3 regions of the Stutzerimonas tianxiuensis genome follow, and region 3 is predicted to be linked to each of the others. Evidence: predicted binding sites of a transcription regulator. Region 3 holds the regulator's gene; each other region holds the start of a gene.

Region 1 (10,492 bases), on a different contig from region 3:
CAGCGCCAGGTTGCGTTTGGCGCGGGTGATGCCGACGTAGGCCAGGCGCCGCTCTTCTTCGATGGTGTCGGACTCGATGCTGGAGCGGTGCGGCAGGATCTCCTCCTCGAAGCCGATGATGTACACCGAGGGGAATTCCAGGCCCTTGGAGGCGTGCATGGTCATCATCTGCACACCTTCGGCGCCTTCCTCCTCTTCCTGCTGGCGCTCGAGCATGTCGCGCAGCACCAGCTTGCCAATGGCGTCCTCAATGGTCATGTCGCCGTCTTCGTCTTTTTCCAGCGTGCTTTTCAGCGCATCGACGAGGAACCAGACGTTGCCCATGCGCGCGTCTGCCACCTTGTCGCTGGAAGCGTTCTGGCGCAGCCAGTTCTCGTAGTCGATGTCCATCACCATGCTGCGAATGGCGGCGATCGGATCGTTTTGCGCGCACTCTTGGCGCACGCGGTCCATCCAACGTTTGAAACGCGCCAGGCGTTCGGTGAAGCGAGCGTCGAGGTGCTCGCCCAGGCCGATCTCGTCGGCGGCGGCGTACATGCTGATCTTGCGCTCGTTGGCGTAGTTGCCGAGTTTTTCCAGGGTGGTCGAGCCAATCTCGCGGCGCGGCACGTTGATCACCCGCAGGAAGGCGTTGTCGTCATCCGGGTTGACCAGCAGGCGGAAGTAGCTCATCAAGTCCTTCACCTCCTGGCGGGCGAAGAAGCTGGTGCCGCCGCTCAGGCGATAGGGGATCTGGTGGTGCTGTAGCTTGAGCTCCATCAGCTTGGCCTGGTAGTTGCCACGATAAAGAATGGCGAAATCGCTGTAGGGGCGCTGGGTACGCAGGTGCTCGGTGAGGATCTCCAGCGCCACGCGCTCGCACTCGGCGTCCTCGTTGCGCGTGCGGATCACGCGGATCTCGTCGCCGTGGCCCATGTCCGACCAAAGCTGTTTCTCGAACACGTGCGGGTTGTTGGCGATGAGGATGTTGGCGCATTTGAGGATGCGACTGGTGGAGCGGTAGTTCTGCTCCAGCATCACCACTTTCAAGGACGGGTAGTCCTCTTTGAGCAGCATCAGGTTTTCCGGTCGCGCGCCACGCCAGGCGTAGATCGACTGGTCGTCGTCACCAACTACGGTGAACTGGTTGCGCATGCCGACCAGCAGTTTCACCAACAGATACTGGCTGGCGTTGGTGTCCTGGTATTCGTCGACCAGCAGGTAGCGGATGCGGTTCTGCCACTTCTCCAGGATGTCGGCGTGCTCCTGGAAGAGCTTGACCGGCAGCAGGATCAGGTCGTTGAAGTCCACCGCGTTGTAGGCCTTGAGCGTGCGCTGGTAGTGCAGGTAGACGATGGCGGCAGTCTGTTCCTTGGGGTTGCGCGCGTTGGCCAGTGCCTCGTCAGGCAGAATCAGGTCATTCTTCCAGCTGTCGATGTAGTTCTTGATCTCATCGGCGCCGTCATCGCCGGAATACTCCTTCTGCATGATGTCGGTGAGCAGCGCCTTGATGTCGCCGTCGTCGAAGATCGAGAAGCCGGGCTTGTAGCCCAGACGCGCGTATTCCTTGCGGATGATGTTCATCCCCAGGTTGTGGAAGGTGGACACGGTCAGCCCGCGCGCCTCGGCACCTTTGAGCAGCGTGCCGACGCGTTCCCTCATCTCGCGCGCCGCCTTGTTGGTGAAGGTCATGGCGACGATGTGGCGGGCCTGGATGCCGCACTGCTGCACCAGATAGGCGATCTTGCGAGTGATCACGCTGGTTTTGCCGGAACCGGCACCGGCGAGCACCAGCATGGGGCCGCCGACGTAGTTCACGGCTTCCTGCTGCCGGGGATTGAGTCGGGACATTCTCGTTTGGTCTGTTGAAGCGGGGGCGAGAGTTTAGCAGGGCTGGCCCCGCTAATTGGTAACGTCCGGGCACTGGCGCTACCGGTCGTCGCCGACAGGGCTGGGTTATTCGTCACGATGCACTAGTCTATGCGCGCGGCGCCCGTTTTAGGCTGCTCAGCTTGCCGCCCCGCTTCACACAGGGAGGTGTAACCGTCGAGGTGGCGAGCCACCTCCAGCTCCGTTCGAACCGGGGAAACACCGTGAGATCGTCTACACAACCCATGCGTCTGGTTCTGCTGGCCGATGTGCCCAGGTGGACCGAAGAGCTTCAGGTTGCCCTTTCGTCTGTGCACGGCCGTCATCGACTGAGTGTGGCCGAAGACTGGTCGGCCGCCACCGCTCTGCTTGCCGAGTCCAGCCACGCCCTGTTGATTGCCACGCCGGGCTGTCGTCCCGCGTCGGCGCACTTTCCCTGGCCTACCGTGCTGTTGCTCGAAGATGAACCTGCGGATCTGCCGGAAGGTGTCATCGACTGGCTCCCCGGCCCTCGTTTGAGCGCGGACATGGTGGGGCGCTGTGTGCGTTATGCGCGCGAACGGTGCAACCTGGAGGGCGCGCTGCAGAGGCTGGCTGTACAGGACCCGCTGACCGGCATCGCCAATCGCCAGGGTTTTCAGGCGTTGCTCGCATCGCGCCTGGCCGAGCATGAGGGGCAAGGTCTGACGTTCGGTTGCCTGGACCTGGACAACTTTCGCCGGGTCAACGATGCCCTTGGGCATCAGGCGGGGGATCGCCTGATTCTGCAGGTCGTGGCGCGCTTGAAGGCGCAGCTGGAAGTGGGTGACACCCTGGCGCGTCTGGGCGGGGACGAGTTTGCGTTGTTACTCGATACAGAGCGTCAGCCGCATCGTGCGGAGCAAATCGCAGACCGAATCGTCGAGGCGATGGCCGAACCCTACTGGATTGACGGCGATACCCTGATGCTTGGCTGCAGTCTCGGGCTGGCGCACGCCAAGGCCGATACAGACCCCGATCAGCTGCTCTGGCTGGCGCAGGTGGCCATGCGCCAAGCGAAAGCGAATCAAGGCTGTACTTGGTATCTCTACAACGAGCGGGTCAACCGTAGCGCCTGTCACCTTGCCGACCTTGAAGGCGAGTTGCGGCGAGCGCTGCGGCGCGATGACCTTGAGCTGCACTATCAGCCGCGGCTCTGCATCGATACAGGTCGCATCGTAGGCATGGAGGCACTGGTGCGCTGGCCGCATGCCGAGCGTGGGCTTCTCGGGCCGGACGAATTCATCCCCATGGCCGAAGAAAGCGGCTTGATCGTACCGCTCGGCTACTGGGTGATCGCACGGGCGCTGCGTGACATGCAAAGCCTGCGCGAAAGCGGTGCAGGCGAGCTGCACATGGCCGTCAACCTGTCGTTCCGCCAGTTTCAGGACAGCCAGTTGCTGACAACCCTTCAGCGGCTCATCGCGGAGCGCGGTGTCGACCCGCATTGGCTGGAGTTCGAACTTACCGAAACCGCAGTGATGCGGCGCAGCGATCAGGTGCGCAGCACCATGAACGCCTTGGCCGCGTTAGGTGTGCGCTTCTCGCTGGATGATTTTGGAACCGGATTCTCGTCGTTCGTACACCTCAGCCGACTGCCGATCAGCCTGCTGAAGATCGACAAGAGTTTCGTCGACCAGATGGCCGCGCGGCCCCAGAACGGCCGGCTGGTTCGCGCGATGATCGACCTAGCGCACAACCTGGGCTTGGAAGTGGTGGCTGAAGGCGTGGAGGGGGCGGCACAACTCGGCCAATTGCGGCGCTTCGGTGCAGACCAGGTGCAAGGCTATCTGATCAGCAAGCCGCTGCCGCTGGCCGAGCTCGGCTCTTTTCTCAATGGCGGTTACGCGGCCGAAGCCAGCGGTTGAAACGAAGCGCCGGGCAAGAGCCCGGCGCGGACCATCAGCGAACCATGTGCAGGAAGTGCATGTGCTTCTCGTACTGGTCGAGGATGTCGCCAATCACGCCGTCTCGACTCCAGCCCATCACATCGTAGTTCTGCCCGCCTTCCTTGAGATGGACCTCGGCGCGGAAGTAGGTGGGCTCATCGCCATCTTCCTCCTCGGTCGCGACGAAGCTCGGCATCGGGTAGCCGCGCGGACGCACCTGATAGAAGAAATCGGGCGCGCCCTCGTGGGTAATATGCAGTCCGGTTCGGTTGTCCTCGCCGGTGGTCAGCTCGACCCCATAACCCTGCTTGCGCAACTCCTCGGCGACGGCGGCGCAGGCGGGCGCTGCGATCTCGTTGAGGAAGCGTTCTACATCACGACGGCGCGGATAGCGGGTCATGTTCTGCACCCGGCTGCGCCAGCCACCTTCTGACTGCGGAGCGGTCGGGGTAGTGCTGACTGCCTGGTAGCGCAGGCCCTGCTTGGTAGCATCGACGCGCAGCGCCTTGAGCAAGCCCCACATGGCGCAGAGCAGCACTATGGTGAAGGGCAAGGCACTGGCAATGGTCGCTGTCTGTAGAGCGGTCAGGCCATCGGCGAGCAGTAGCGCGATAGCGACGATCCCCATGGAAGCAGCCCAGAACACCCGCTGCCAGGTCGGCGTCTTGTCCATGCCGCCGGAGGCGAGCATGTCCACCACCAGGGCGCCGGAGTCTGCCGAAGTGACGAAGAACACCACCACCATGATGATGGCGATCAGCGACAGCAGCGAGGCGAAGGGGAAATGTTCGAGGAAGGCGAACAGTGCCAGTGAACTGTCCCGCTCGATGGCTTCGCCCAGGCTGGTGACGTGGTCCCAGAGAATCATGTGAATTGCCGTGTCGCCGAACACGGTCATCCATAGCAGGGTGAAAGCCGTTGGCACCAGCAGCACGCCGGTGACGAATTCGCGGATGGTGCGGCCACGTGAAATGCGGGCGATAAACAGGCCAACAAAGGGCGACCAGGCCAGCCACCAGCCCCAGTAGAACAAGGTCCAGCCACCGATCCAGTCGTTCGGTTCGTAGGCATAGAGGTTGAACGTGGCGGTGACGATCTGGGAGAAGTAATTACCGGTGTTCTGCACGAAGGTCTGCAGGATGAACACGGTCGGGCCGGCGATCAGCACCAGTAACAGCAATAGCACCGCCAGAGTCAGGTTCAGCTCGGACAGTCGCCGTACGCCCTTGTCCAGGCCGGTGACCACCGAGATGGTGGCCAGGACGGTCGTTCCGGCGATCAGCATGATCTGCACCGGAACGGAAATGGGCACGCCGTAGAGGTGATTCAGGCCGGTATTGATCTGGGTGACGCCCAGCCCCAGCGAGGTGGCAACCCCCAGCACGGTACCGATGATGGCGAAGATGTCCACCGCATGCCCAATCGGGCCATGAATGCGCTCGCCAATCAGTGGATACAGCGCTGAGCGCAGGGTCAGCGGCAGGCCTTGGCGAAAGCTGAAATAGGCCAGGATCATCGCGACGATGGCGTAGATGGCCCAGGCGTGCAGGCCCCAGTGGAAGAAGGTGATCTTCATGGCTTCGCGCGCGGCGGCGACGGTGCCGCCTTCACCGACCGGAGGCGAGAGGAAGTGCATGACCGGCTCGGCTACGCCGAAGAACATCAGGCCGATGCCCATACCTGCCGAAAACAGCATTGAAAACCACGTCAGATAGCTGTAGTCCGGCTCGCTGTGGTCAGGGCCCAGTTTGATCTCGCCGTAACGGCTGAGCGCCAGCAGTACGACCATCAGCAGGATGACCGCGACAGCAAGAATGTAGAGCCAGCTGACGTTGGCGATGATCCAGGCCTGGACGTTGCTGAACACGCCTTGAGCGTGTTCCGGGGTCGCGACGCTGTAGATCACCAGCAACAGGATAAGCACGGCAGAACCGTAGAACACCGGGGGATTGAGGGTGGGAGAGGAAGACTTGTTGGCCTCCATGCTGCGCTCCTTGATTACAGATTGGGGAGTGGCCGCCTGTGGCGAAGAGGACGCAATCTAACATATCGGTCAGCTTTAGACCGGGCCCGCACCCTGACGTTTGGGTGTGGGCGCTTGGATGTAACCGTAAGATGCCGCCATGCGCAGCGTATTTTTCGGTCTTTTCAGGCTGCTGCGTGCGCTAAGTTGATCACCGTTGAGCCTGCAAAGGGTTTGGTCCCTGGGTTCAACCCGCCTGGTTGCCAGGCCGGTACTGCAATGCCTCGGCCAGGTGCGCGCGACCAATGGATTCGGCCTGCTGAATATCTGCCAGTGTGCGTGCGACCTTGAGGATCCGATGTGCAGCGCGTAGGGACAGTCCGAGTCGTTCGCAAGCGCGCTCGAGCCACTGCTGGTCCTCGGGCTGCAATGCGCAACAACGGCGCAAGCCGGCAAGATCGAGGAAGGCATTGGCGCAGCCCTGTCGCTCGAGCTGAATGCGCCGCGCTTCGGCCACCTGAGCGGCGACCCGTTGTGTGGTTTCGTTGCCAGCCAGGGGGGCGTTCAAAGCCGTGGCTTCGCGCGCGACTGTCAGGTGCAGGTCGATACGATCGAGCAGCGGTCCGGAAAGCTTGCCGCGGTAGCGTTGAATCTGATCAGGCGAACAGCGACAGCGCCCGCTGGGATCGCCCAGGTAACCACACGGGCAGGGATTCATCGCCGCGACCAACTGGAAACGGGCGGGGAAGCGCACCTTGTCGCGTGCTCGCGCGATGACGATGCAGCCAGATTCCAGCGGCTCGCGCAGAACCTCAAGGACCTTGCGGTCGAACTCGGGGAGCTCATCGAGAAATAGCACGCCCTGATGCGCCAGCGTGATTTCGCCTGGCCTGGGCCGACTGCCGCCGCCGACCAGCGCCGGTCCCGATGCACTGTGATGGGGCTGCCGAAAAGGACGCTGTGGCCAATGCGCTAAGGGTGACTGACTGGCGACAGACTGAATCGCGGCGACTTCCAGCGCTTCCTTTTCTTCCAGAGGCGGAAGCAGGCCTGGGAGCCGGCTGGCCAGCAAGGTTTTGCCGGTACCAGGAGGTCCTGATAACAGCAGGTTATGCCCACCCGCGGCAGCCACCAGCAATCCACGCTTGGCTGCCGCCTGGCCTTGCACATCAGCGAGATCAGGGTAGGGCAGCACCTGACGCAACAGCCCTTGGGCGTGGAAGGGTTCGATCGGAGTCACACCGTTGAAATGTGCAGCGACTTCCAGCAAATGGTCGGCCGCGTAGACCACCAATCCCGACGCCAGGCTGGCTTCCTCGGCATTGGCTCGCGGTACCAGCAGTGCGCGTCCGGCCTGGCGGGCTGCGAGAGCCGCAGGCAGCACACCCTGAACCGGTCGCAGTGAGCCGGAAAGCGCCAGCTCGCCCAGGCATTCGAGCGTGTCGAGGCGGTCGGCGGGTATCTGACCGCTCGCCGCCAATATGCCCAGCGCGATAGCCAGATCAAAACGGCCACCATCCTTCGGTAGATCGGCTGGAGCAAGGTTGAGGGTGATTCGTCGAGCTGGGAAATCAAAGCCGGACGTCTGGATCGCGCTGCGCACGCGATCCTTGCTTTCCTTAACGGCCGTTTCCGGCAAGCCAACCAGCGCCAGCGAAGGCAGCCCGTTGGCGAGGTGCGCCTCCACCGTCACGGTGGGCGCTTCCACGCCGACCTGGGCGCGGCTGTGGACTATTGCGAGGGACATCCGATCACTCCTTTGATCGAGACGCCAGCCGGCCTATTCGGAGGCGGGTGGCGCGAGTTTCTCTTCCAGCTCGGCGACCTTGGCTTCGAGGGCTTCAAGCCTCGCGCGGGTGCGTGCAAGCACCACCATCTGGCTGTCGAATTCTTCGCGGCTGACCACATCGAGCTTGCTCAGCGCACCTTGCACGATGCCTTTGAGCTGGGCTTCGACTTCTGCGCGGGGCAGGGGGTTTTCACCGCTGAAAAGCCGTGAGGCCTGGGCGCCGACGGCGTCGAGAAAAGCTTTGGGTGGGAACATGAGTATTACCTGTATCTGAGCGACGCGCAGTGTAGCACGGGCAGTTCAGCCGTCCTGCGGGCGCCAGTGCACGATTGCGGGCACAGCGTTGCGTTGCCGTGCACCGGCATGGTGCGTGATCCGGCGGGCGCGCCTCGACGTAGGCCCGTGCCGCCTTTGCGGAGCGCCTGAGGCCGGGCATTGCAAAAAGCTGGCATTGATTCTGCTTAGTTCCATGTGACAGATGCACCAGCAGGTTGCGGTGCATAGGCGATTCGGGACGTTTCGTCGGATCGGTTGATGGTGTCGGATGGTCGCTCGGCAACGCCGGCGCGTTACAAGAGCCAGACACTGCGCTTAGACTTGAGCCGGGTTCGTACTTCTGGGGCAAGTCCACCTAAACGGGAGAAGTTTCATGAAACTAGTCACTGCCATCATCAAGCCGTTCAAGCTGGACGACGTACGCGAGTCGCTGTCCGAGATTGGCGTTCAAGGCATTACGGTCACCGAGGTCAAGGGTTTCGGTCGCCAGAAAGGTCATACCGAGCTTTATCGCGGCGCTGAATACGTGGTCGATTTTCTGCCGAAGGTGAAGATTGATGTCGCAATCGCCGATGACCAGCTCGATCGCGTGATCGAGGCCATCACCAAGGCGGCCAACACCGGGAAGATTGGCGACGGCAAGATCTTCGTCGTGAATCTGGAGCAAGCCATTCGCATCCGCACTGGCGAAACCGATACCGACGCAATCTGACGTCCCGGCGCGTAGCGCGCGTTTGAGCGGGCGGTTACGCCCGACACGTCGCCACGCACCGCCCGAGCATTGCGATTGCCTGCCTAGCAGGCCTACGAACCCCACGCCCCAGGAGTAAAACCATGACTCTGCGAAAATTCGCAGGGCTAGGAGCCCTTTTGTCTCTGATAAGCCCCGGCATCGCCATGGCGCAGGAGGCAACGCTTGATTCCGGCGATACGGCATGGATGCTCACAGCCACTGCGCTGGTGCTGTTCATGACGATTCCAGGCCTGGCGCTGTTCTACGGCGGCATGGTCCGTTCCAAGAACATCCTCTCGGTCATGATGCAGTGCTTCGCCATCACCGGCCTGATGAGCATCCTGTGGATGGTCTACGGTTACAGCCTGGCGTTCGACACGGCGGGCATGGAAGCAGGCGTCACCAACCTCAACTCTTTCGTCGGCGGACTCGGGCGTGCATTCCTGAGTGGCCTGACGCCCGACAGCCTCACCGGCACCGTACCGGAAAGCGTGTTCATCACCTTCCAAATGACCTTCGCCATCATTACCCCGGCGCTGATCGTCGGTGCCTTCGCCGAGCGCATGAAGTTCTCCGCGATGCTGGTATTCATGGGCGTCTGGTTCACGCTGGTGTATGCGCCGATCGCCCATATGGTCTGGGGCGGCGACGGCGGCCTGATGTGGGACTGGGGCGTGCTTGATTTTGCGGGCGGCACCGTGGTCCACATCAACGCGGGTATTGCTGGCCTCGTGGCTTGCATAGTGCTCGGCAAGCGCAAGGGCTTTCCGACCACCCCGATGGCGCCGCACAACCTCGGCCTCACCCTGGTCGGCGCGGCGATGCTCTGGATCGGCTGGTTCGGCTTCAACGCCGGCTCGTCGCTGGCTGCTAACGGCACCGCGGGCATGGCCATGCTGGTTACCCAGATCGCAACCGCTGCGGCTGCGCTGAGCTGGATGTTTGCTGAGTGGCTGACCCACGGCAAACCCAGCGCGCTGGGCATCGCTTCAGGTGTGGTGGCCGGCCTGGTTGCCATCACCCCAGCCGCCGGCACGGTCGGCCCGATGGGCGCGCTGATCATCGGTCTCGCCTCGGGCGTCATCTGCTTCTTCTGTGCCACCAGCCTTAAACGCAAGCTCGGTTACGACGATTCCCTGGACGCCTTTGGTGTGCACGGGGTCGGCGGCATCGTCGGTGCGCTGTTGACGGGTGTGTTTGCGGCCCCGGCACTGGGCGGCTTCGGTGAGGTGGAAAACATCGCACTGCAGCTGTGGATCCAGTTCAAGGGCGTGCTCTTCACCGTCGTCTACACCGCCATCGTCACCTTCGTGATCCTCAAGGTGATCGATGTGGTAATGGGGCTGCGTGTCACCGAAGAAGAAGAAACCATCGGCCTGGACCTCAGCCTGCACAACGAGCGCGGCTACAACCTGTAAGCACACGGAGTGCGCCCGGAGCCAACCCGGGCGCCTTAACCGAACAGCGCTGTAAGGCGCTCGGCAAAAGGTGATAAAAAATGGATAGCACAGCTTTGATACCCGTCCAGTACGGACTCGATACCTTCTACTTCCTCATCTGCGGTGCGCTGGTGATGTGGATGGCCGCCGGTTTTTCCATGCTCGAAGCCGGTTTGGTTCGGGCGAAAAACACCGCTGAAATCCTCACCAAGAACATCGTGCTCTACGCCGTGGCATCGATCATGTACCTGCTGATCGGTTACTACATCATGTATTCCAGCCCGGACGGCGGCATCCTGCCGAGCCTGGGCTTCCTGATCGGTGACGAGAACGCCGTCGACGTAGTCGCCGCAGGGGGCGAGGACGCGCCTTATTACTCGACCCGTGCCGACTTCTTCTTCCAGGTCGTCTTCGCCGCAACCTGCATGTCAGTGGTGTCGGGTGCAGTGGCCGAGCGGATGAAGCTCTGGGCATTTATCGCTTTCGCGGTGGTGATGACTGGCGTGATCTATCCCGTACAGGGCTTCTGGAAGTGGG
Region 2 (10,492 bases), on a different contig from region 3:
CTGGAAACGGCCGACGGCACCGCATTTGGCAAGCCCGACCTGCAGCCCCTCGACAGCCTGTTCAAAGTATCCGGGACACGTCAGAGCAACCAACTTGCCGGGACCACCGGCGATGCACAGGCGATTACCCAGTGGCAGGTTACGCTCCAGCCGCTGCAGACCGGCTATGTCGTCATTCCGCCGTTGCAGCTCGGCGATGCCCGTAGCGAGCCAATCACCTTGCATGTCACCGAGCCCAGTGCCAGCGACAGCGACCTGCTTGCCCCCATATTCATCGACGCCAGTCTTGATCAGGAGGTCGCCTACGTGCAGGCGCAGGTGCTGCTGACGCTGCGTATCTACCACTCCGTATCGCTGTACGACGACAGCACCCTGTCACCGCTGCAGATGAACGATGCGCTGGTGCAGCGGCTGGGCGAACCACGCACTTATGAAAAAGACATCAACGGCGTCCGCCACGGTGTGATTGAAATCCGCTATGCGCTATTCCCACAGAAAAGCGGCGAGCTGACAATTCCCGCACAACTGTTCAGCGCCACGGCCGTAGCACCGTCGACCGGTGATCAGTATGGCTCGAGGTTCGGACGTTCGACCCAGGTCAAATCACCCACCATCCCGTTAACTGTAAAGCCCAAGCCATCTGACTATCCCGCCGACGCCGCCTGGCTGCCGGCCCGAAGCCTGACGCTGGTCGAAGCCTGGAGTCCGGAACCAGGGGATGCTCAGCTGGGCGAAGCCCTGACCCGCAGCTTGCTCTTGAAAGCTGACGGATTGACCAGCAGCCAGCTGCCTCCAATCGCCTCAACCAAGCTTCCGGGGCTGCGCAGCTACCCCGACCAGCCGACCCTGAACAACGAAGTCACTGCCAACGGTGTCAGCGGCAGTCGCGAACAGCGCGAAGCCCTGGTCGCGACGCGCACCGGAGAGTTCCAACTCTCGCCCGTGGAAGTCATCTGGTGGAACACTCTGGAAGATCGCCTGGAGCGCAGCACGCTGCCTGGTCGCACCCTGCTGGTCGCCGACAATCCGGACCTGCAACAGCCCGCCATCGAGACGGCGGACATGCCGGAACAGCGAGAGGCGAGACGGCTATGGCCCTGGCAGCTGAGCAGCGCATTGCTGGCATTGACGACCCTGCTCGGCTTTGGCTTGTGGCTGCATGCGCGCAGGCAGCCAGCGGTGATCCGCACAGTGCAGACCGGCCCGACTCCGCGCAGCCTGCTGGATGATCTGAAACGCGCCTGCCTGGCCAACGACACCCAGGCCACCCGACATGCGCTCGATGCCTGGGCGCGGCAGCAGCCTGAAACGCTGGCCGATATGGCGGCCCGTTTCGAGCCGCTGTCCGATGCCCTCGATGGGCTTAATGGTGCGCTGTACAGCGAGACCGGTCAGCGCTGGCAAGGCGAAGCCTTGTGGCAGGCCATTCAGAACCTGCCCGCAGGTCAGGCTGGCGATGCCGAACGCGAAGCCAGCGCGCTGCCGCCGCTGTATCCGCGCTGAGCTGACGGACTTCCCATATCCGGTCGCGATCAGCCGTCTTGCCCTTTGCTGCGAGCTCGTGCACCAGTTAGACGCGTCTTGCACCGTCCTTGGCATGTGGCTTGCTAAACCTGAACCAGACATCCCGCTTCGCACCGGTTCCCTCCCGGACGGTGCGCGCTTCGCATGGCAAAGGTTTTCTTCAGCATGACCGATCTCTCCCCTTCGCTCCGCCCTGACGCCAAAGCCTGGGTCGCCGGCAGCGACGCGCCAGAAAAGCACGTCGTGAACCTTGGTTTCATGGCGCTGACCGATGCTGCATCGCTGATCGTCGCCGCCACCCAGGGCTTTGCGCAGCCCTACGGCCTCACGCTCAACCTGCAACGGCAGAGCTCCTGGTCCAGCGTGCGAGACAAGCTTGTGGAAGGCGAACTGGATGCCGCTCACGGACTGTACGGCCTGATATACGCCGTGCATCTGGGGATCGGAGGCAGTGCGCGTAAGGACATGGCCGTACTGATGGGGCTGGCGCAAAACGGACAGAGCATCAGCCTCTCCAGTGAGCTGAAAGCAGCCGGCGTGACCGATCCCGATGCGCTCGGCAAATGCGTGCGCCAGAGTGGTGCAAAACTCACGCTTGCTCAGACATTTCCCACCGGTACTCATGCGCTCTGGCTCTACTACTGGCTGGCCGCCCACGGCATCCACCCGCTGAAAGACGTACGCACAGTGGTGGTGCCGCCGTCGCAGATGGTCGCCCATCTACGGGCGCGACGCATCGACGGCTTCTGCGCCGGCGAGCCCTGGGGCGCCCAGGCCATTGAAGAAGACATGGGTTTTACCATCGCGACCAGCCAATCGATCTGGGCCGACCATCCCGAGAAAGTGCTCGGCTGCACGCGCGAATTTGTCGACCAATACCCCAACACCGCCCGCGCGCTGGTGATGGCCATCCTCGAGGCCAGCCGCTTCATCGATGAGAGCCAGGAAAATCGCCGTAGTACTGCACAGCTGATTGCCGGCAGCGACTATGTCAATGCGCCCGTTGCGTCCATCGAATCGCGCTTTCTGGGTCAATATGAGGACGGCCTTGGCCATGCCTGGCTGGACAAGCACCCGCTGCGTTTCTTCGGCAACGGCGAAGTGAACATGCCCTACCACTCCGACGGCCTCTGGTTCATGACTCAGCTGCGCCGCTGGGGTCTGCTGCGTGAAGATCCGGATTACCTTGCCGTGGCGCAAAGCGTCCAGCAAACCAGCCTCTACCGCGATGCAGCGAGCGCTTTGAATATCGCCGTACCCGACTCCCCCATGCGCAGCGCTATGCTCATGGACGGCAGTCGCTGGGATGGCAGCGATCCGGCGGGGTACGCGCGCAGCTTCGCGCTGCATGCCTTGGGCGACACCGCACCACACCCCAAGCCTTGAGAAGGGAGACTGTCATGCTTCGCGTTCTCCTGATCGACGACACCCCGCGCAAGGTCGGTCGCCTGCGCACCGCTCTGATCGAAGCCGGCTTCGAGGTGATCGAGGAATCCGGTTTGACCATCGACATGCCCGAGCGGGTCGAAGCGATTCGCCCCGACGTGGTGCTGATCGACACCGACTCCCCCGGCCGGGACGTCATGGAGCAGGTGGTCATGGTCAGCCGTGACCAGCCGCGGCCCATCGTCATGTTCACCGACGACGACAACCCCGATGCCATGCGCCAAGCCATCCGCGCCGGCGTCAGCGCCTATATCGTTGAAGGCATCCAGGCCCAGCGCCTGAAACCCATTCTCGACGTGGCCATGGCCCGCTTCGAAAGCGACCAGGCAATCCGCGCGCAACTGCATGCACGCGACCAGCAACTGGTCGAACGCAAGCGCGTCGAATTGGCCAAGGGCATGTTGATGAAGATGCGAAGCTGCAACGAGGAAGAGGCCTACACCCTGATGCGCCGCCAGGCCATGAGCCGTCAGCAGAAGCTGATCCAGGTCGCTGAGCAGATCATTGCGATGAACGATCTGCTGGGTCAGTGATCCGCAAATCTCAGCGCGCTGGTCTCGGCGAGGCCCAGACGGGGCTATTAGCCGAGCGGATGCCTGCTGTGAACCTTGCGGGACTCAAGTACCGATCGTTTTCGGCTCTCGACCAGGCCCAACGAGCCTATTGCTCGCCGACTGCAACACGTTGCGCCAGCCGCCCCCTAACCACTCCAATCGCGTCCGAATGACGGGCGCCACTGCGCCCGCCATTTCCAAGCAGCTCTTCCATGCAAACGAACCAAAACGGAGCCAAGGATAGAATTGGGTGCACGGCTATTGCACCGAGCGATCGCCAGGAGTGCCAAGCCCGCACGTCCAACGCATGTTCAGCCTGGCCGGTTGTTTCAGACGTAAGCCGTTGTATTACATAGATCTTCCTAACACCCTAGTCGCCAAAAAAATCTCAGATTAAGAATTGGCAAGCCCCTTGCAATCCCTCTGTTACCACGTCTTCAGGTCGCCAACGGCGGTGATCGGGACGAATTGACAAAGGCGTCAACGGTGCTCGCTCTGCTCATGCAGAGGGTGCTTCCGTTACGCCTTTTTTTCGTTTCGCGATTGAGGGATAGATCATGCGCAAGACCCGCCGTACTTTGTTGAAAACGCTGGTGGCCAGCATTGGCTGCTCTGCCCTGCTGCAACTGGTGCCGATGGCCGCCTGGGCGGCCGAGCCAGAGAAGGAGGAACTCAAGCTCGGCTTTATCAAGCTCACCGACATGGCGCCACTGGCGATTGCCTATGAGAAAGGCTTCTTCGAGGACGAAGGGCTCTACGTCACGCTCGAAGCGCAGGCCAACTGGAAGGTGTTGCTAGACCGCGTCATCGATGGAGAGCTGGACGGTGCGCACATGCTCTCCGGCCAGCCGATCGGCGCGACCATCGGTTTTGGTACCAAGGCCGACATCATCACGGCCTTCACCATGGACCTCAATGGCAATGCCATCACCATGTCCAACGCGATCTGGGAGCAGATGAAGCCCAACGTGCCGATGGCAGACGGCAAGCCGGTGCATCCGATCAAGGCCGACGCACTCAAGCCGGTGATCGAGCAGCTCAACGCCAGCGGCAAGTCCTTCAACCTGGGCATGGTGTTCCCGGTATCCACCCACAATTACGAATTGCGCTACTGGCTCGCGGCCGGTGGCATTCACCCCGGTTACTACGCACCGAAGAAAGGCGACATCAGCGGACAGATCGATGCCCAGGCGTTGCTCTCCGTTACGCCACCGCCGCAGATGCCTTCGACCATGGAAGCCGGCACCATCCATGGCTACAGCGTCGGAGAGCCATGGAATCAGCAGGCGGTCTTCAAAGGCATCGGCGTACCTGTGGTTGCTGACTATGCGATCCGCAAGAACATGTCGGAAAAGGTCTTCGGCGTATCCAAAGCCTGGGCCGAAGCCAATCCCGAAACGCACAAGCGTCTGGTCAAAGCGCTGATCCGTGCAGGCAAGTGGCTGGACGAAGACAACAACGCCAACCGCCACGAAGCGGTGGAAATCCTCTCGCGACCGGAATATGTCGGCGCCGACGCCAAAGTTATCGCCAACTCCATGACCGGCACCTTTGAATTTGAGAAAGGCGACAAACGCGAGGTGCCGGATTTCAACGTGTTCTTCCGTTACAACGCGACTTACCCCTACTACTCCGATGCCATCTGGTACCTGACGCAGATGCGCCGCTGGGGCCAGATCGCCGAGGCCAAGCCGGACAGCTGGTACCTAGACATGGCCAAGCAGGTCTATCGCCCGGAAATTTACCGCGAAGCCGCAGCGGCACTGATCGAAGACGGGCTGATGACAGCCGAGGACTTCCCCCCAGCAGATGAAGACGGCTTCCGCGAGCCACTGGCGGACACCATTGATGGCATCGCTTATGACGGCCACACGCCCAACGCCTATCTCGAACAGTTCGCGATCGGCCTGAAAGGCGATACCACGCTCTGATTCCGCCTACGGGAGCCATGCGCGGCTCCCACCTTTCGGAGGACATGTCGATGAGCAATCCCGCCGTCGTGCAGAACATAAAAGAAACCCTTAGAGCTGGCCGTCAGGCCCGCATCAAGCGCTGGCTGCCGCAGGTGATCATGCCGTTGGTGGGCGTCTTTGCCTTCCTGCTGTTCTGGCAGTTGGTGGCCTCGAACATCCAGACCAGCCTCGGTCAGTTTCCCGGGCCGAGCCAGGTGGCCGAGCAGTTCAACGGGCTGGTCGATGCGCATATCCAGTCGCGGGAAAAAGCCGAGGCGTTCTACCAGCGTCAGGAGGACCGCAATGCGGCCAAACTGGCCAAGAATCCCGACGCCGAGGTGAAGATTCGCCCGTACACCGGCAAGCCGACCTTTTTCGAGCAGATCTTCACCAGCCTCTATACGGTGATGACCGGCTTTGCCATCGCCTCGCTGATTGCCGTGCCGCTGGGCATCGTCTGCGGGTTGAGCAAGACGGTGTATAGCGCGGTGAATCCGCTGATCCAGATCTTCAAGCCGGTGTCGCCGCTGGCCTGGCTGCCGCTGGTGACCATGGTGGTCAGCGCCGTCTACGTCAGTGACGACCCGCTGATGGCGAAATCCTTCGTCACCTCGGCGCTGACCGTAGCGCTGTGCTGCCTGTGGCCGACGGTGATCAACACCACGGTGGGCGTGGCCAACCTCGATAAGGATTTGCAAAACGTCAGCCGCGTGCTGCGCCTGTCACCGCTCAGCCATGTGCACCGGATCGTGCTGCCCGCTGCGATTCCGATGATCTTCACTGGCCTGCGCCTGTCGCTCGCAACCGGCTGGATGGTGCTGATCGCTGCCGAGATGCTGGCGCAGAACCCCGGCCTCGGTAAATTCATCTGGGATGAATTCCAGAACGGCAGCTCCAACTCGCTCGGCCGGATCATGGTCGCAGTGATCGTCATAGGCCTGATCGGCTTCGCCCTGGATCGCATCATGCTGATGCTCCAGCGCCGCGTGAGCTGGGATAAGAACGCAGACCTGCGCTGAGAAAATCACATGAACAATGCCCATCTCGAACTCACCGGCGTCGGTATCAGCTTTCCCACTGACAAGGGACTCTACTGCGCGCTGCAGAACGTCAACCTGCGCATCGCCAAGGGCGAGTTCGTTTCGCTGATCGGCCACTCTGGCTGCGGCAAGTCAACGGTGCTCAACATCGTCGCCGGCCTCTATCAGGCCACCACTGGCGGCGTGATCCTCGACGGCCGTGAGGTCAACGAGCCCGGCCCGGAGCGCGCCGTGGTGTTCCAGAACCACAGCCTGCTGCCCTGGCTTTCCTGCTACGAGAACGTTGAGCTGGCGGTGCGGGAAGTCTTCAAAGGCCAGAAGAGCAAACGGGAGATGCGTGACTGGATCGAGCACAACCTTGAGCTGGTGCACATGACCCACGCCCGCGACAAACGTCCCAGCGAAATCTCCGGCGGGATGAAACAGCGCATAGGTATCGCCCGCGCACTGGCCATGCAACCCAAGGTGTTGCTGATGGACGAGCCCTTCGGCGCCCTCGATGCGCTGACCCGCGCGCATCTGCAGGACTCGCTGATGGAGATCCACGCCGACCTTGGCAACACCGTGATCATGATCACCCATGACGTTGACGAGGCCGTGTTGCTCTCGGACCGCATCGTGATGATGACCAACGGCCCCTCTGCAACCATCGGTGAGATTCTGCGCGTCGAGCTCAAGCATCCTCGCGACCGCATGACCCTGGCCCACGACGCCCAGTACCACGCCTACCGGGCGCAGGTTCTGGAGTTCCTCTACCAGCGCCAGCAGCGGCCTGCGGCCTGACAAGTCTCCAGGAAGCTAATCGAGAAAGGATCACGAGCATGGACAGAGCCTTGAACGCCACGCGCCCGACGCAGGCCGTATCGCAAGCCACCACCGCTGCCCTGCAGTCGTACATGGATTGGCTATTGCTCGCTGCCTGGGCCATGGCCTGTATGGCGGGGCTGTGGCAGCAGCAACTGCTGTCGCTGGCCCTCGCCTGTATCGCCGCAGGTCTGCAACTGGCCCAACAGCGCAAACGCCGCGAGCATCAGCGCCACAGTGAGCATTTGCTGGCCGTGCTCGGCCAGCAGCAGGGGCTCAACGAGCCTCGTGAGGATCTGGTCGCCGCCTTTGGCGCTCAATCGCTGCGCAGCGAACGTTTACGAAGTGAAGTGCAATTCGCCAGCGATGCCCTCGAGCGCATGGCCGCAACCGCCGAGCACAGCAGCATCGGCCAGGGCGAGCGAGTGCTGGCGATGACCGAAGCCAGCAAGGCGCTGAGCCACAACCTGGAGCAGGTCAGCACGCTGGGCCAGCAAGCCATGCAAGCCTTTGCCGACACCCACCGGCAAAGCCAGGCCGGCCGCGACAACGCGATGTCGGTCAGCACCCGCATGACCGAGGTACGCCAGAGCATGCAGCGCACGTCGGATGCGGTCGGCCAGCTTTTGCAGGACACGGCTGCCGTCGGCAAAGCCGCACTGAGCATCCAGAACGTCGCCAAACAGACCCAGTTGCTCGCCCTGAATGCGTCCATCGAAGCAGCGCGAGCCGGCGAGCACGGTCGCGGTTTCGCGGTGGTGGCCGACGAGGTCCGCCAGCTGGCGCTGACCAGCGACTGCGCCGCCCAGGACATCACCAGCGTGGTCGCCACGACCGGCAACGCAGTTCGCCGCGTCGAGGCCGAGGTCGTCCAGCACCAGCAACTGCTCGAGCAAAGCGGCGAGCAAAGCAGTGCCTTGGCCGCTGAACTCGATCAGTTAGCGCGGCGCAGCCAGCTGAGCCTGGCCGAACTCGATCACCTGCAAATAGCCCTCGACGAACAGCGACAGGGCAACCGCCTGTTGCGCGACCAGCTGGATCAGGTCGAGACCGGCGTCGAGCGCCAACGCACCCAGGCCGAAGAGCTGCACAGCCTGACCCTCTACCTCACTCGTCTCAGCCGTACGGAAGCCTGACCATGGAAGTATCGATCGCCCTGATCCTGGCCGCCGGCCTGGTGCTGCTCGGCAACCATCTCAGTCGCATTGCAGCCGAGCGGCATCGCAAGCGTCTCAGCGCAACCGATGTCCAGGCGCTGCAGCATTCGCTGGAAGTTCTTCAATTCGTGCAGAAACACCGTGGCCTGGGTGTCCAACCTGATGCCGCAGCCGCCGCGCAGCGGTTGGAGGTTGCGAGCCATATCGATCGGCTCTGGCAGGAGTGGAAAGGTGAGGAAAACCGTCCGGCGATGCGCGCCCTGTGGCAGCAGATCCGCCGGAACCCAGCGGATTTCGAGCCGCACTGCATCCTGATCGAGCAACTGCTCGAAAGCATTCATGTGCTTGAGCTGCGCCTTGTCTTCCAGGGCAATCCGCAGGTATCCGGCATGTGCGAGGCCTGTCGCGCACTGGAAGACCTCGGACGTTTGCGCGGCCTGGCAGTGCGTGCAGCCAACTTCGAAAAGTGCCCATTGGATATGCAGATCCAGATGCGCTATCTCTGCCTGCGCCTCACCGGCCCGATCAGTGGCGACAGCCTGCGCAACCTCATCGAACATCTGGAATGCAACCTGATCGACGCACCGCGGGTCAGCCTGGCGCCAGCCGAATGCTACGCGCTGATCACCCCGATCATCGATGAGCGCTTGCAAGGCATTCGCCATAGCATCGCCTGACACCGCGCACGCGATATCAACAGGCCGGATCAAGCTTGGTGCTGACGTGCAGAGGCGTACAATCCGCCTCCGCACGTCGCGCTGCCAACCAGCGCCAAACACAAGCAACGAGAGCATCATGGCCCGCCTGACCCTGCAGTTTCCCGAAGACCAGTTTTGCTTCAGCACCCAGCTGACTGTTCGCATCACCGATATCAACGCCGGCAACCATCTGGCCAACGACTCGATGATCTCGATGATTTCCGAGGCCCGTGCGCGCTTCCTGTTCGCCTATGGCATCGCCGAGACCAGCAAGGATGGCGGCGGCATCATCGTCACCGACCTGGCCACCACCTACAAAGCCGAGGCCCATGCACGGGACGCCCTACTGTTCGAAGTCGGCGTCATGGATTTCAACAAGTACGGCGGCGACATCACCTTTCGTATCACCCGGCCGGCGGACGGCACGCTGATCGCCATGGCCAAGTCCGGCTTCGTCTTTTACGACTACGTGCAGAGCCGCGTTGTCGCTATGCCTGAGGCATTTGCCGCCAAATTCCCGCGGGTGAACCGGATCGACTAGATCAACCGTTGTCGTCACCGAGCTGCAGCAGTCGCTGCACATCCTCGCGGTGGCAGAGCTCGGTACCGGGGCGCATCACGGTGGCGGTCCCGGCGGCGATACCGTAGCGCACGGCCTCGTCCAAGCTGCGCCCTTCGGCCAGCCCCAGCACGATGGCACCGAGCATGCTGTCGCCGGCGCCTACCGCACTGACCACCGGAACCTGGGGCGAGCGCAGCCGCTGCAATTGCTCGCCGCAAGCCACCAGCGCCCCATCCGCGCCCAGCGACAGCACGATGATCTGCGCACTGCCCCTCGCCATCAGGCCGCGCAGCGCTTGCTCCTGGTCCAGTTCGCTGGTGATCGGGCGACCGACCAGAGCAGAAAGCTCGTTGAGGCTCGGTTTCAGCAGGTATGCCCCGCCCTGACGTGCAGCGTAGGCCAAGGGCTCGCCAGACAGGTCGACGACCAGCCTGGCGCCGATGCGGCGCGTCAGGCTGAGCAGATCATCGTAGAACGTAAGCGCCACACCCGGCGGAAAGCTCCCACTCAGCACCAGATAAGTCGGCACCGGGTCCAGCGAGGTCAATACATCGAGACAACGTGCCAGCTCCTCGGAGGACAAGGAGGGCCCAGGCAGTACAAAACGGTACTGCAGCCCGGTCTCAAACTCGTCCACCGTGAAACTTTCACGGGTGTCCCCAGCGATTGAAACGGGTCGGTGCGCCAAGCCAAGCTCATCCAGCGCACGTGTGAGCAGATCGCCGAACGGACCGCCCGCGGGATAGACGGCCACC
Region 3 (10,492 bases):
TAATAACTAGGAGATGCCGGCAGGTATCTGGCCCGAAATAGCGGCCGCGCTAGCAGCGTTATTCACCTTCCTCGAAATAGTCTTCGATCAAGGCGATCATCGCTGCAAGCGCCTCGTGCTCCTGGTCGCCCTGGGTGTGCAGGTGCAGCGTGGTGCCTTTGCTGGCGGCAAGCATCATGACTGCCATGATGCTTTTGCCGTCCACCCTGCTTGCAGGGCTGCGACCGACCCGAATGTCACAGGGAAACTGATTGGCAACTCCGACGAACTTCGCTGCCGCTCGGGCATGCAGGCCAAGCTTGTTGATGATGGTAACTTCGCACGAAGGCATGTGGGTTCCTAAGCCAGGTCGCGATGCCGGACCTGGACGTTCTTCAGAGGTTCGCGCAGCGCTTGGCCCAGCCGCTCGGCCAGATACACCGAACGGTGGTGCCCACCGGTACAGCCAATGGCGACAGTGACATAGGCGCGGTTGCTGGCAGCGAAGCGCGGAAGCCATTTGCTCAGGTAGGCAAGGATGTCCTGAAACATTTCCTCTACGTCCGCCTGCCCGGAGAGATAGTCGATCACGGGCTGGTCCAGTCCGGAAAAATCGCGCAGATCGGCTTTCCAGTAAGGGTTAGGCAAACAGCGCACATCAAACACCAAATCGGCATCGACAGGCATGCCTCGCTTGAAACCGAAGGACTCGAAGAGAAAAGCGGTACCCGGTTCAGGCTTGTTCAGCAGGCGCAGCTTTAGCGTGTCTCGTAGCTGATAGAGATTCAGGTGTGTGGTGTCGATCTTCAGGTCGGCATGATCGATGATGGGCGCTAGAAGCAATTCTTCGTCACGGATAGCTTCGGCTAGGGAGCGGTTCTGATTGGTCAGCGGATGCCGCCGACGCGTCTCTGAAAAGCGTTTCAGCAGCGTCTCGTCCGCCGCATCTAGATAAAGCACATCGCATTGGATGTAGCGGGCACGGACGTCCTCGAGCAGCTCGGGGAAACGTTTCAGCTGACTCGGCAGGTTGCGCGCGTCGATCGACACTGCGACTTGGGGCTGCAGCAACTCTGTGTGCAACAGGGCCCTTTCCGCCAGCTCTGGAAGAAGGCCAGCGGGCAGGTTGTCGATGCAGTAGAAACCATTGTCCTCAAGTACGTTCAGGGCAGTGCTCTTGCCGGATCCAGAGCGCCCACTGACGATGATCAGGCGCATCGAGCAGCGCCGAAGGGCCGGGCTCGGCCACGAGTGATTTGCTGCGCGTAGCCGCAGCAGGTGGTGTGCAGGCAGATAGGGGGCACGTCTCTTTCCTCACTCAGCGTTGGGCGATGGTGGGTTGCTGCGCCCTAGTGACCGTTCTGGATGTCGACCACGGCCTGGTACAGCTCATGACCCGTCGTGGCGCGGCGTAGCCGGTCACGAACTTCCTCGCGGTCCAGCATGCTTGCAATCTGACGGAGTAGCTCGAGATGTTCGTCGGTGGCTGCCTCCGGCACCAACAATACAAACAAGAGGTCGACAGGCGCGCCGTCGATGGCGTCGAAGTCCACCGGTGTATCGAGCTTCAGCACTGCACTGAGCGGTGATGTGCAGCCAGGCATACGGCAGTGCGGTATCGCGATGCCGTTGCCGAAGCCGGTGGAGCCAAGTTTTTCCCGGGCGATGAAGCTTTCGAAAATCGCTTGGCTGTCGATATCGGGCAGGTCCGCGCCGAGAACCTTGGCAATCTGTTCCAGGACACGCTTTTTGCTGCCGCCCGGAACGCTAACCAGGGCGCGTCCGGGGGTCAGTATGTTTTCAATACGGATCATGATGGGTCAGCGAGCCAGGGCGCCCTGATGGTGGTCGAGCTGCTTTTCTTTATGTTTGATCAATTGCCGATCGAGTTTGTCGGCAAGCAAGTCGATGGCTGCGTACATATCCTCATGCTCGGCATTGGCAACGACCTCTCGCCCCGCTACGTGCAGCGTGGCCTCGGCCTTTTGCCTGAGCTTTTCGACTTGAAGGATGACTTGTACGGCAATGATGCGGTCGAAATGGCGTTCTATCCGCTCGAATTTCTCCTCGACGTAGTCACGCAGGGCTTCAGTGATTTCAAGGTGAAGGCCAGTGATGTTGACTTGCATACTGCATCTCCTATTGCCACGTGCGAATTGACGGGCTGAACACCCGTCGCCGGAACAAATCCACCAGGTCGCCTGGTGTTACATCAACCGCTTGCGCTCGCTTGAGGGTGCGATCCCGAGTGACTCGCGGTACTTGGCTACGGTGCGGCGCGCAACTTGAATCCCTTGTGCTTCCAGTAGACCAGCGATCTTGCTGTCGCTCAATGGCTTTTTCTGGTTTTCCGCGGCTACCAGTTTCTTGATGATTGCGCGAATGGCGGTGGATGAGCACTCGCCGCCTTCAGCAGTGCTCACATGGCTCGAGAAGAAGTATTTGAGTTCGTAGATGCCGCGGGGCGTGTGCATGAACTTCTGCGTGGTGACCCGTGAGATCGTCGACTCATGCATGCCCACCGCTTCGGCGATATCGTGCAACACCAGTGGTTTCATGGCTTCGTCGCCATGTTCGAAAAAGCCACGCTGGTGTTCGACGATTTGGGTGGCCACTTTCATCAGCGTTTCGTTGCGGCTGAGCAGGCTTTTGATGAACCAGCGGGCTTCTTGAAGCTGGTTGCGCATGAAGGTGTTGTCGGCGCTCGAGTCGGCACGTTTGACGAACCCGGCATACTGAGCGTTCACCCGCAGGCGCGGCATCGCCTCCTGATTCAGTTCGACCAACCAGCGGCCATTGTGCTTGCGCACGATTACGTCAGGCACGACATACTCAGGCTCTCCGGCTTCGATCTGCGAGCCCGGGCGCGGATTGAGGCTCTGGATCAAGTCGATGATCTGGCGCAGCTCGTCTTCTTTGAGCTTCATGCGACGCATCAGCAGGCTGTAGTCACGCACGCCAAGAATATCCAGGTGATCGCTGACCAAGCGCACCGCTTCGCTTAGCCACTCGGTACGCTCGGGGAGCTGGCGAAGCTGCAGCAGCAGGCATTCGCGCAAGTCGCGCGCGCCGATGCCGGCGGGCTCGAACTGCTGGATGCGGCGTAGCACCACTTCGACCTCATCGAGTTCGATTCCAAGTTCCGGGTCAAACGACTCGAGGACTTCCTCGAGCGTTTCGTCGAGATAACCCTGGGGGTTGATGCAGTCGATCAGGGTGGCTGCTATGAGACGGTCGGTGTCGCTCATCGGTGCGAGGTTGAGCTGCCAGAGCAAGTGGCTTTGCAGGCTTTCCCCTGATGATGTGCGGGTAGTGAAATCCCATTCATCATCGTCGTTGCTCGGCAGGCTGCTGGCGCTGGTCTGGTAGATGTCTTCCCAGGCGGTGTCGACTGGAAGCTCGTTGGGGATACGGTCGGCCCAATCGCCGTCCTCGAGGTTCTCCACCGTGTTGATGGGCTCCTCGTAATGATTGTCGGGCTCGCTGTGCTCGGGCGAGTCGGTCGTCGGGCTTTCGCTTTTCTTTTCGATCGACTCGGCCATCGGGTCGGAGTTATCGAAATCTTCTCCGTCTTCTTCGCGCTCGAGCATGGGGTTGGAATCCAGCGCCTCCTGAATCTCCTGCTGAAGATCGAGTGTGGATAGCTGGAGCAATCGTATGGCTTGTTGCAGCTGCGGTGTCATCGTCAGCTGCTGGCCCATCTTCAGGACTAGCGATGGTTTCATGGCAGAGGACTTCGAACCTTGTTTGCCGGCGCAACCGCGCCTGTTCCGATTTCGCTGGCGCCGCGCGCCGATGTAAGCAAATTATATGCCTGGCAACGAAGCCTTTGCCTAGCCCTGTAGGTGCGTAGAGCAGAAAAAACCGCTATCAAAGTCGGAATTCGTGTCCCAGATAGACTTCCTTCACCAGTTGGTTGGCGAGGATGGTCTCTGCATCGCCCTCGGCGATCAACTGGCCGTCATTCACGATATAGGCGGTTTCACAGATATCCAGAGTTTCGCGGACGTTGTGATCGGTGATTAGGACGCCGATGCCCTTGGCCTTGAGATGATGGATGATCTGCTTGATGTCGCCGACCGAAATAGGGTCAACGCCGGCAAAGGGTTCATCGAGCAGGATGAACTTGGGCGCCGTGGCCAGCGCGCGGGCAATTTCAACGCGGCGCCGTTCGCCACCCGATAGGCTCATGCCGAGACTGTCGCGGATGTGATGGATGTGAAATTCCTGCAGCAGACCTTCCAGCGCCTGTTGGCGGCCGTTGCGGTCAAGGTCCTTGCGCGTCTCCAGGATGGCCATGATGTTGTCGGAGACCGAAAGCTTGCGAAAGATCGATGCTTCCTGCGGTAGGTAACCAATGCCCGCGCGTGCACGGCCATGCATGGGGAGGTGCGTCACATCCTGGTCGTCGATCAGTACACGGCCCTGATCGGCTTTGACCAATCCCACGATCATGTAGAAGCAAGTGGTTTTGCCGGCGCCGTTAGGCCCCAGCAGTCCGACGATCTGTCCGCTTTCGATGGACAGGCTGACATCACGTACGACCTGACGGCTCTTGTAGCTCTTCGCCAAATGCTGGGCCTTGAGAATCGCCATTACTCGGGCTGCTCCGTTGCCGGCTCTTTCTTGCGAGGCTGGATGACCATGTCCACGCGTGGGCGGGGTGTGGTGACATCAGTATTGGTGGCGCGACCAGCATTGACGATCTGTCGCTGGGTGTCATAGACGATCTTCTCGCCTTCGAAGGTATTGCCTTCCTGAACGACCTTGGCCTGGTCGATCAGGACGATGCGTTCGTTCGCGGCAAAATACTGAATCGTCAGGCCGTAAGCCTTGACGATCTCCTTGTCTGCAGCTGGCTTCTGTTCGTAGTAGGCAGGTTTGCCGATGGAGGTGAACACCTCGACATCGCCATTCTGGTTCTGAGTGATGGTCACAGTGTCGCCTGTGATCTTCATTGTTCCCTGGGTGATGACCACGTCGCCGCGGTACACGGCTACGCCTTGCCGGTCGTCCAGCTCAGCGGTATCGGCCTGAACACGGATAGGCTGGTTGCGATCCTCGGGAAGTGCGTGGGCGTTCGCGCCAAGTAGAAAAATGCCTAAACCGATCAGGAGGGGGAGGGTCTTAACGCAGCTCATGCTGGCCTCTTACGTTGGATAGCAGGAGCATCCTGCCTTCGTCTAGATACGCTTTCATGCCCGTAGCGGTCGTCACACCGTTTGCGGCGACGATTCTAACGGGTTGCCGGGTCTCGGCATAATCCTTCTCGGGAAGGACGGTCATCCGGCTGGTAGTGATGATGGTCGGGCGCCCCTTGGCATCGTTGCGTTCGACCTTGACGTTATCGATCAATTCGACTTCCTTGCCTTGCGGGCCGACCTCGCCGCGTTCACTGGTGACCTGCCACGGCAGCCCGGAACCGCGAAATGAGCGCAGGTTCGGGCGGGTCAGTAAACTGACATCGCTGGCCTTGATATGCTCCACCTTTTCCGCAGTCAGCTCATAGTTACGCTTGCCGTCCGGCTGGTATTGGACTGTGCGTGAATTGGTGACGTAGAAGTCAATGGGCGACGCTATGCCCTCGGTTATCGGCGCCTCCTGCATAAAGCTCTCAGGGCGAACGTTCCAGTAGCCGATCGCGACCAGAAGCAGTGCGATCAGCAGCAGAATGGCGGGGAAGCGGAGCCTGCTTAGCATGGTTGCCTCTAGAGGTAAGCGGCCTGAGCCGCGTCGAGATTGCCCTGGGCGCGCATGATCAGTTCGCAGAACTCTCGCGCCGCGCCCTCGCCACCACGAGCGGCTGTCACGCCGTGGGCGTGCTGGCGAACGAACGCATCGGCACTGGCGACCGCCATGCCAAGGCCTACCCGGCGCATTACCGGCAGGTCAGGCAGGTCATCGCCCAAGTAGGCGACTTCAGCGTAGTCGAGACCGAGTTCGCCGAGCAATTCGTCGAGCGCCACCAGCTTGTCTTCACGGCCCTGATACAGGTGCTGAATGCCCAGGTTTTGCGCTCGGCGCTCAACCACAGGCGTCTTGCGGCCGCTGATGATCGCGGTGCGTACGCCGGAGTTGATCAGCATCTTGATGCCGTGGCCGTCCAGGGTATTGAACGTCTTGAATTCGCTGCCGTCGACAAGAAAGTACAGCTTGCCGTCGGTTAGCACGCCGTCCACATCAAATATGGCCAGGCGAATGTCGCGGGCACGTCGTAGCAGATCGTTCACTTACATCACCCCTGCGCGCAATAGATCGTGCATGTTCAGCGCACCGATTGGCCGGTCGTTTTCGTCAACCACCACCAGCGCGTTGATCTTGTTGTCTTCCATGATTTTCAATGCTTCGGCGGCAAGCATGTCGGCATGCGCTGTCTTGCCGTGAAGCGTCATGACCTGATCGATGCTTGCCTGGCGAACGTCGATGCCCTTGTCCAACGTGCGGCGTAGGTCGCCATCGGTGAAGATTCCGGCCAGGCGGCCGTCTGCCTCCACAACCGCCGTCATGCCGAGGCCTTTTTGAGTCATTTCCAACAAGGCTTCGCGCAGCGATGTGCCGCGGCTGATCAGAGGTAGACGATCACCAGCATGCATCACGTGCTCAACTTTCAGCAGAAGGCGTCTGCCCAATGCGCCGCCCGGGTGTGAAAAAGCGAAGTCCTCGGCGGTGAAACCGCGTGCTTCCAATAGCGCGATTGCCAGCGCGTCACCCAGTACCAGGCTGACAGTGGTCGATGAAGTCGGTGCCAGGTTCAGCGGGCAGGCTTCAATGGCGACGCTCGCATCGATGTTGACCGCCGCCGCCTTGGCCAGCACCGACTCGGGATTGCCCGTCATGCTGATCAGGGTGATACCGAGGCGCTTGATCAGCGGCAGTAATGTCACGATTTCGCTGGTGGTCCCTGAATTGGACAGGGCCAGCACCACGTCGTCATGCGTGATCATGCCCATGTCACCGTGGCTGGCCTCGGCTGGGTGGACGAAGAATGCCGTGGTGCCGGTGCTGGCGAGCGTGGCGGCGATCTTGTTGCCGACGTGCCCAGACTTACCCATGCCGACGACAACGACGCGGCCCTTGCACTGCAGGATGAGCTCGCAGGCTTTGACGAAATGTTCATCGATGCGTGTGCTGAGTTGCTCCACCGCCTCAATTTCCATGCGAATGGTGCGCTGGGCAGTCTCGATCAGCTGGCTGCTCTGGCTCATGTCTGTGATCGCCTGAATGAAAACGCGGGATTATAGCGGCAAACCTCGCACTGCCCACTGAAAAGCGTCGTGCTGATCGTCGCGCCTGTAACTGAACCCAGGCTGAACAAATGTGCGCTCGCTCATGCATCGATACAGAGACTGGCTTGGGAGGCCCATAGCGCGGTGCTATAGTTCGCGCCGCTAAAAACGGCTCTGCGAAGTACCTCCGAAAGAGCGGAGGGCGTCTGATTCGCAGGCTGTATCCGAGGAGATCCAATGAGCGCCGCCAACGCTAACGCCGTCGAGCTGAAGGGTGTCACCTTCAAGCGCGGTGAGCGGAGCATTTTCAATAACGTTGACATAGTCATTCCCCGCGGCAAGGTGACGGCCATCATGGGCCCTTCCGGCTGCGGCAAGACTACGTTGCTGCGCCTGATCGCTGCCCAACTCAAACCGACCCATGGCGAGGTCTGGGTGGCGGGCACCAATTTGCCGACGCTGTCGCGCCGCGAGCTGTTCGACATGCGCAAGCAGATGGGTGTGCTCTTCCAGAGCGGCGCCTTGTTCACGGACCTCGATGTGTTCGAAAACGTCGCCTTTCCGCTGCGCGTTCATACCAAACTGCCTGAAGAGATGATCCGCGACATCGTTCTGATGAAGCTTCAGGCGGTTGGCTTGCGCGGCGCGGTCGAGCTGATGCCCGAAGAGCTGTCGGGAGGGATGAAACGGCGGGTAGCGTTGGCGCGCGCGATCGCGCTGGATCCTCAGATTCTGATGTACGACGAGCCGTTCGCGGGCCAGGACCCCATCGCCATGGGCGTTCTGGTGCAGTTGATTCGATTGCTTACCGACGCGCTGGGGATCACCAGCATCGTTGTCTCCCACGATTTGGCCGAAACGGCGAGCATCGCTGACTACATCTATGTGGTTGGAGACGCCCAGGTACTGGGGCAGGGCACGCCGGCAGAGCTTCACGAGTCGACCAATCCGCGGATTCGGCAGTTCATGAAAGGGGCCGCGGACGGTCCGGTGCCTTTCCACTTTCCGGCGCCGGCGTATGCCGATGATCTGTTGCGAGGCACCGATGCGTAAGCGTTCCTTGATCGAACGGATCCGTCTGGTTGGTAAGGGTGGAATGAATGTGGTCGCAGCGCTAGGGCGTGCGACACTGTTTCTTTTTCACGCCTTGTTCGGTCCCAGTGGCCTGGATAATCGATTTTCGCTGTTGGTGCGGCAGCTCTATTCCGTAGGTGTGCTCTCGCTTGCGATTGTTGTGGTCTCCGGTGTGTTCATCGGCATGGTGCTAGCCCTTCAGGGCTATAGCATTCTCAGCAGCTATGGCTCTGAGCAGGCCGTTGGCCAGATGGTGGCGCTTACGCTGTTGCGCGAACTGGGACCTGTGGTTACCGCGCTGTTGTTCGCCGGCCGCGCGGGATCCGCGTTGGCAGCCGAAATCGGCAACATGAAGTCCACCGAGCAGCTGTCCAGTCTGGAAATGATCGGTGTCGATCCGTTGAAGTACATCGTCGCACCGCGACTATGGGCCGGCTTCATATCCCTGCCATTGCTCACCCTGATTTTCAACGTGGTCGGCATCTGGGGCGGGGCTATGGTTGCGGTGGACTGGCTCGGAGTTTACGAAGGCTCGTTCTGGGCCAACATGCAGAACAGTGTTGTCTTTGCCACTGACGTGCTCAACGGCGTCGTCAAGAGCCTGGTATTCGCCGTTGTGGTGACCTGGATCGCGGTGTTTCAGGGCTATGACTGCGAGCCCACTTCCGAAGGCATCAGTCGCGCCACCACACGAACCGTCGTCTATGCCTCGCTGGCCGTGCTCGGCCTCGACTTTATTCTGACCGCCTTGATGTTTGGAGATTTTTGATGCGTATCCGCACCCTGGAAATAGGTGTTGGTCTGTTCCTGCTGGCGGGCGTTCTGGCCTTGCTGTTGCTGTCGCTGCGGGTCAGTGGCCTGAACGTCGACAGTACCGACACCTACAAGCTTTATGCCTATTTCGACAATATTGCCGGTCTGAGTGTCCGATCCAAGGTCACCATGGCTGGCGTGACCATCGGTAAGGTGACCGCCATCGATCTGGACCGCGAAAGCTATACGGGACGTGTCACGCTGGAGGTTCAGAAGGACGTCGATATCCTGCCGACGGACTCAACCGCTTCGATCCTGACGGCCGGGTTGCTCGGCGAGAAATACGTCGGCATCAGCGTCGGTGGTGAAGAAGAAACGCTTGGTGATGGCGATACGATCCGCGATACCCAGTCCTCTTTGGTGCTGGAAGAGCTGATCGGCAAGTTTCTACTCAATTCGGTCAATAAAGAGTGAGGTGCAACCCCATGATGACTGCCCTGCGTCGCGGTTTGCTGGTACTGCTGGCGGCCTTTCCACTGCTGGTCCAGGCAGCGCCTAGCGCCCATGAGGTGATCCAGCGGACCACCGACGAACTGCTTGCCGATCTCAAGGCAAACAAGGAGCAGTATCGACAGGACCCTAGTGCGTTCTACGATTCGCTCAACGACATTCTCGGGCCGGTGGTGGATGCCGAAGGGATTTCACGGAGCATCATGACTGTGAAGTACTCGCGCAATGCCACTCCGGCGCAGATGACGCGCTTCCAGGAAAACTTCAAGCGCAGTCTGATGCAGTTCTATGGAAACGCGTTGCTGGAATACAACAATCAGCAGATCAAGGTCCTGCCCGCCAGTGGCAGGCAGGATCCCGAGCGCACCAGTGTCGGCATGGAGGTGACCGGTCGCCAGGGTGAGATCTATCCGGTCTCCTACACCATGGTCAATCATGGCGGCAATTGGATGGTTCGCAACGTGATCATCAACGGCATCAACATTGGCAAACTGTTCCGTGACCAATTTGCCGACGCCATGCAGAAGAACGACGGCGACCTGGACAAGACCATCGATGGCTGGTCCGAGGTGGTGGCGCGCGCCAAGGACACCGAGGCGGGCCAACGGGCGGCGGGCGATGAGTGACGGGCGGGTTGAGCGAGGCGCTGGCGGTGAGCTTCGCCTGGCCGGCGTGCTTGACTACCAGTCCGGCCCGGCTCTTCGACGGCAAGGCCAGGCACTGATTCGTCAGGCCAAGGGCACACGTATCTCGGTTGATTGCAGTGCGGTTGAGCGATCCAGCAGTGTCGGCTTGTCGTTGCTGCTGGCTTTCACGCGCGACGCGCAGAAACAGGGCGATGAGCTCGTCGTTACCGGGCTGCCTGGAGATATGCGGGAGCTCGCCCGGGTGTCCGGTTTGCTTGATGTTTTTTCATTTGAGAGCGAAACAGAGGGAGCTGTCTGATGTTG

The links. The regulator sigma-54, encoded in region 3, starts transcription at its own class of promoters, with help from an activator protein. The targets are predictions, from matches to a motif close to ANTGGCATNNANNTTGCTNT.
Region 1: the regulator sigma-54 is predicted to act here: its motif matches at 7,952-7,971, upstream of glnK (P-II family nitrogen regulator).
Region 2: the regulator sigma-54 is predicted to act here: its motif matches at 1,592-1,611, upstream of ACSSNI_RS03975 (CmpA/NrtA family ABC transporter substrate-binding protein).

Annotation. Positions count from the first base shown of each region.
Region 1 covers NZ_JBPVWS010000004.1:153,492-163,983, reverse strand. Annotated here, with positions in the region: gene rep (DNA helicase Rep) at 1-1,830, opposite strand, end outside; gene ACSSNI_RS07335 (putative bifunctional diguanylate cyclase/phosphodiesterase) at 2,094-3,734, shown strand; gene ACSSNI_RS07330 (BCCT family transporter) at 3,769-5,739, opposite strand; gene ACSSNI_RS07325 (YifB family Mg chelatase-like AAA ATPase) at 5,966-7,465, opposite strand; gene ACSSNI_RS07320 (accessory factor UbiK family protein) at 7,499-7,762, opposite strand; gene glnK (P-II family nitrogen regulator) at 8,157-8,495, shown strand; gene ACSSNI_RS07310 (ammonium transporter) at 8,618-9,934, shown strand; gene ACSSNI_RS07305 (ammonium transporter) at 10,015-10,492, shown strand, end outside.
Region 2 covers NZ_JBPVWS010000002.1:263,572-274,063, reverse strand. Annotated here, with positions in the region: gene ACSSNI_RS03980 (BatD family protein) at 1-1,503, shown strand, start outside; gene ACSSNI_RS03975 (CmpA/NrtA family ABC transporter substrate-binding protein) at 1,690-2,910, shown strand; gene ACSSNI_RS03970 (ANTAR domain-containing response regulator) at 2,925-3,503, shown strand; gene ACSSNI_RS03965 (CmpA/NrtA family ABC transporter substrate-binding protein) at 4,082-5,455, shown strand; gene ACSSNI_RS03960 (ABC transporter permease) at 5,506-6,495, shown strand; gene ACSSNI_RS03955 (ABC transporter ATP-binding protein) at 6,505-7,299, shown strand; gene ACSSNI_RS03950 (methyl-accepting chemotaxis protein) at 7,338-8,456, shown strand; gene ACSSNI_RS03945 (hypothetical protein) at 8,459-9,154, shown strand; gene ACSSNI_RS03940 (thioesterase family protein) at 9,273-9,716, shown strand; gene ACSSNI_RS03935 (1-phosphofructokinase family hexose kinase) at 9,718-10,492, opposite strand, start outside.
Region 3 covers NZ_JBPVWS010000005.1:11,113-21,604, reverse strand. Annotated here, with positions in the region: gene ACSSNI_RS08210 (HPr family phosphocarrier protein) at 59-331, opposite strand; gene rapZ (RNase adapter RapZ) at 340-1,197, opposite strand; gene ptsN (PTS IIA-like nitrogen regulatory protein PtsN) at 1,329-1,793, opposite strand; gene hpf (ribosome hibernation-promoting factor, HPF/YfiA family) at 1,800-2,108, opposite strand; gene ACSSNI_RS08190 (RNA polymerase factor sigma-54) at 2,187-3,704, opposite strand; gene lptB (LPS export ABC transporter ATP-binding protein) at 3,850-4,575, opposite strand; gene lptA (lipopolysaccharide transport periplasmic protein LptA) at 4,575-5,120, opposite strand; gene lptC (LPS export ABC transporter periplasmic protein LptC) at 5,107-5,679, opposite strand; gene ACSSNI_RS08170 (KdsC family phosphatase) at 5,688-6,209, opposite strand; gene ACSSNI_RS08165 (KpsF/GutQ family sugar-phosphate isomerase) at 6,210-7,184, opposite strand; gene ACSSNI_RS08160 (ATP-binding cassette domain-containing protein) at 7,443-8,258, shown strand; gene mlaE (lipid asymmetry maintenance ABC transporter permease subunit MlaE) at 8,251-9,048, shown strand; gene mlaD (outer membrane lipid asymmetry maintenance protein MlaD) at 9,048-9,506, shown strand; gene ACSSNI_RS08145 (MlaC/ttg2D family ABC transporter substrate-binding protein) at 9,518-10,168, shown strand; gene ACSSNI_RS08140 (STAS domain-containing protein) at 10,161-10,487, shown strand; gene ACSSNI_RS08135 (phosphate-starvation-inducible protein PsiE) at 10,487-10,492, shown strand, end outside.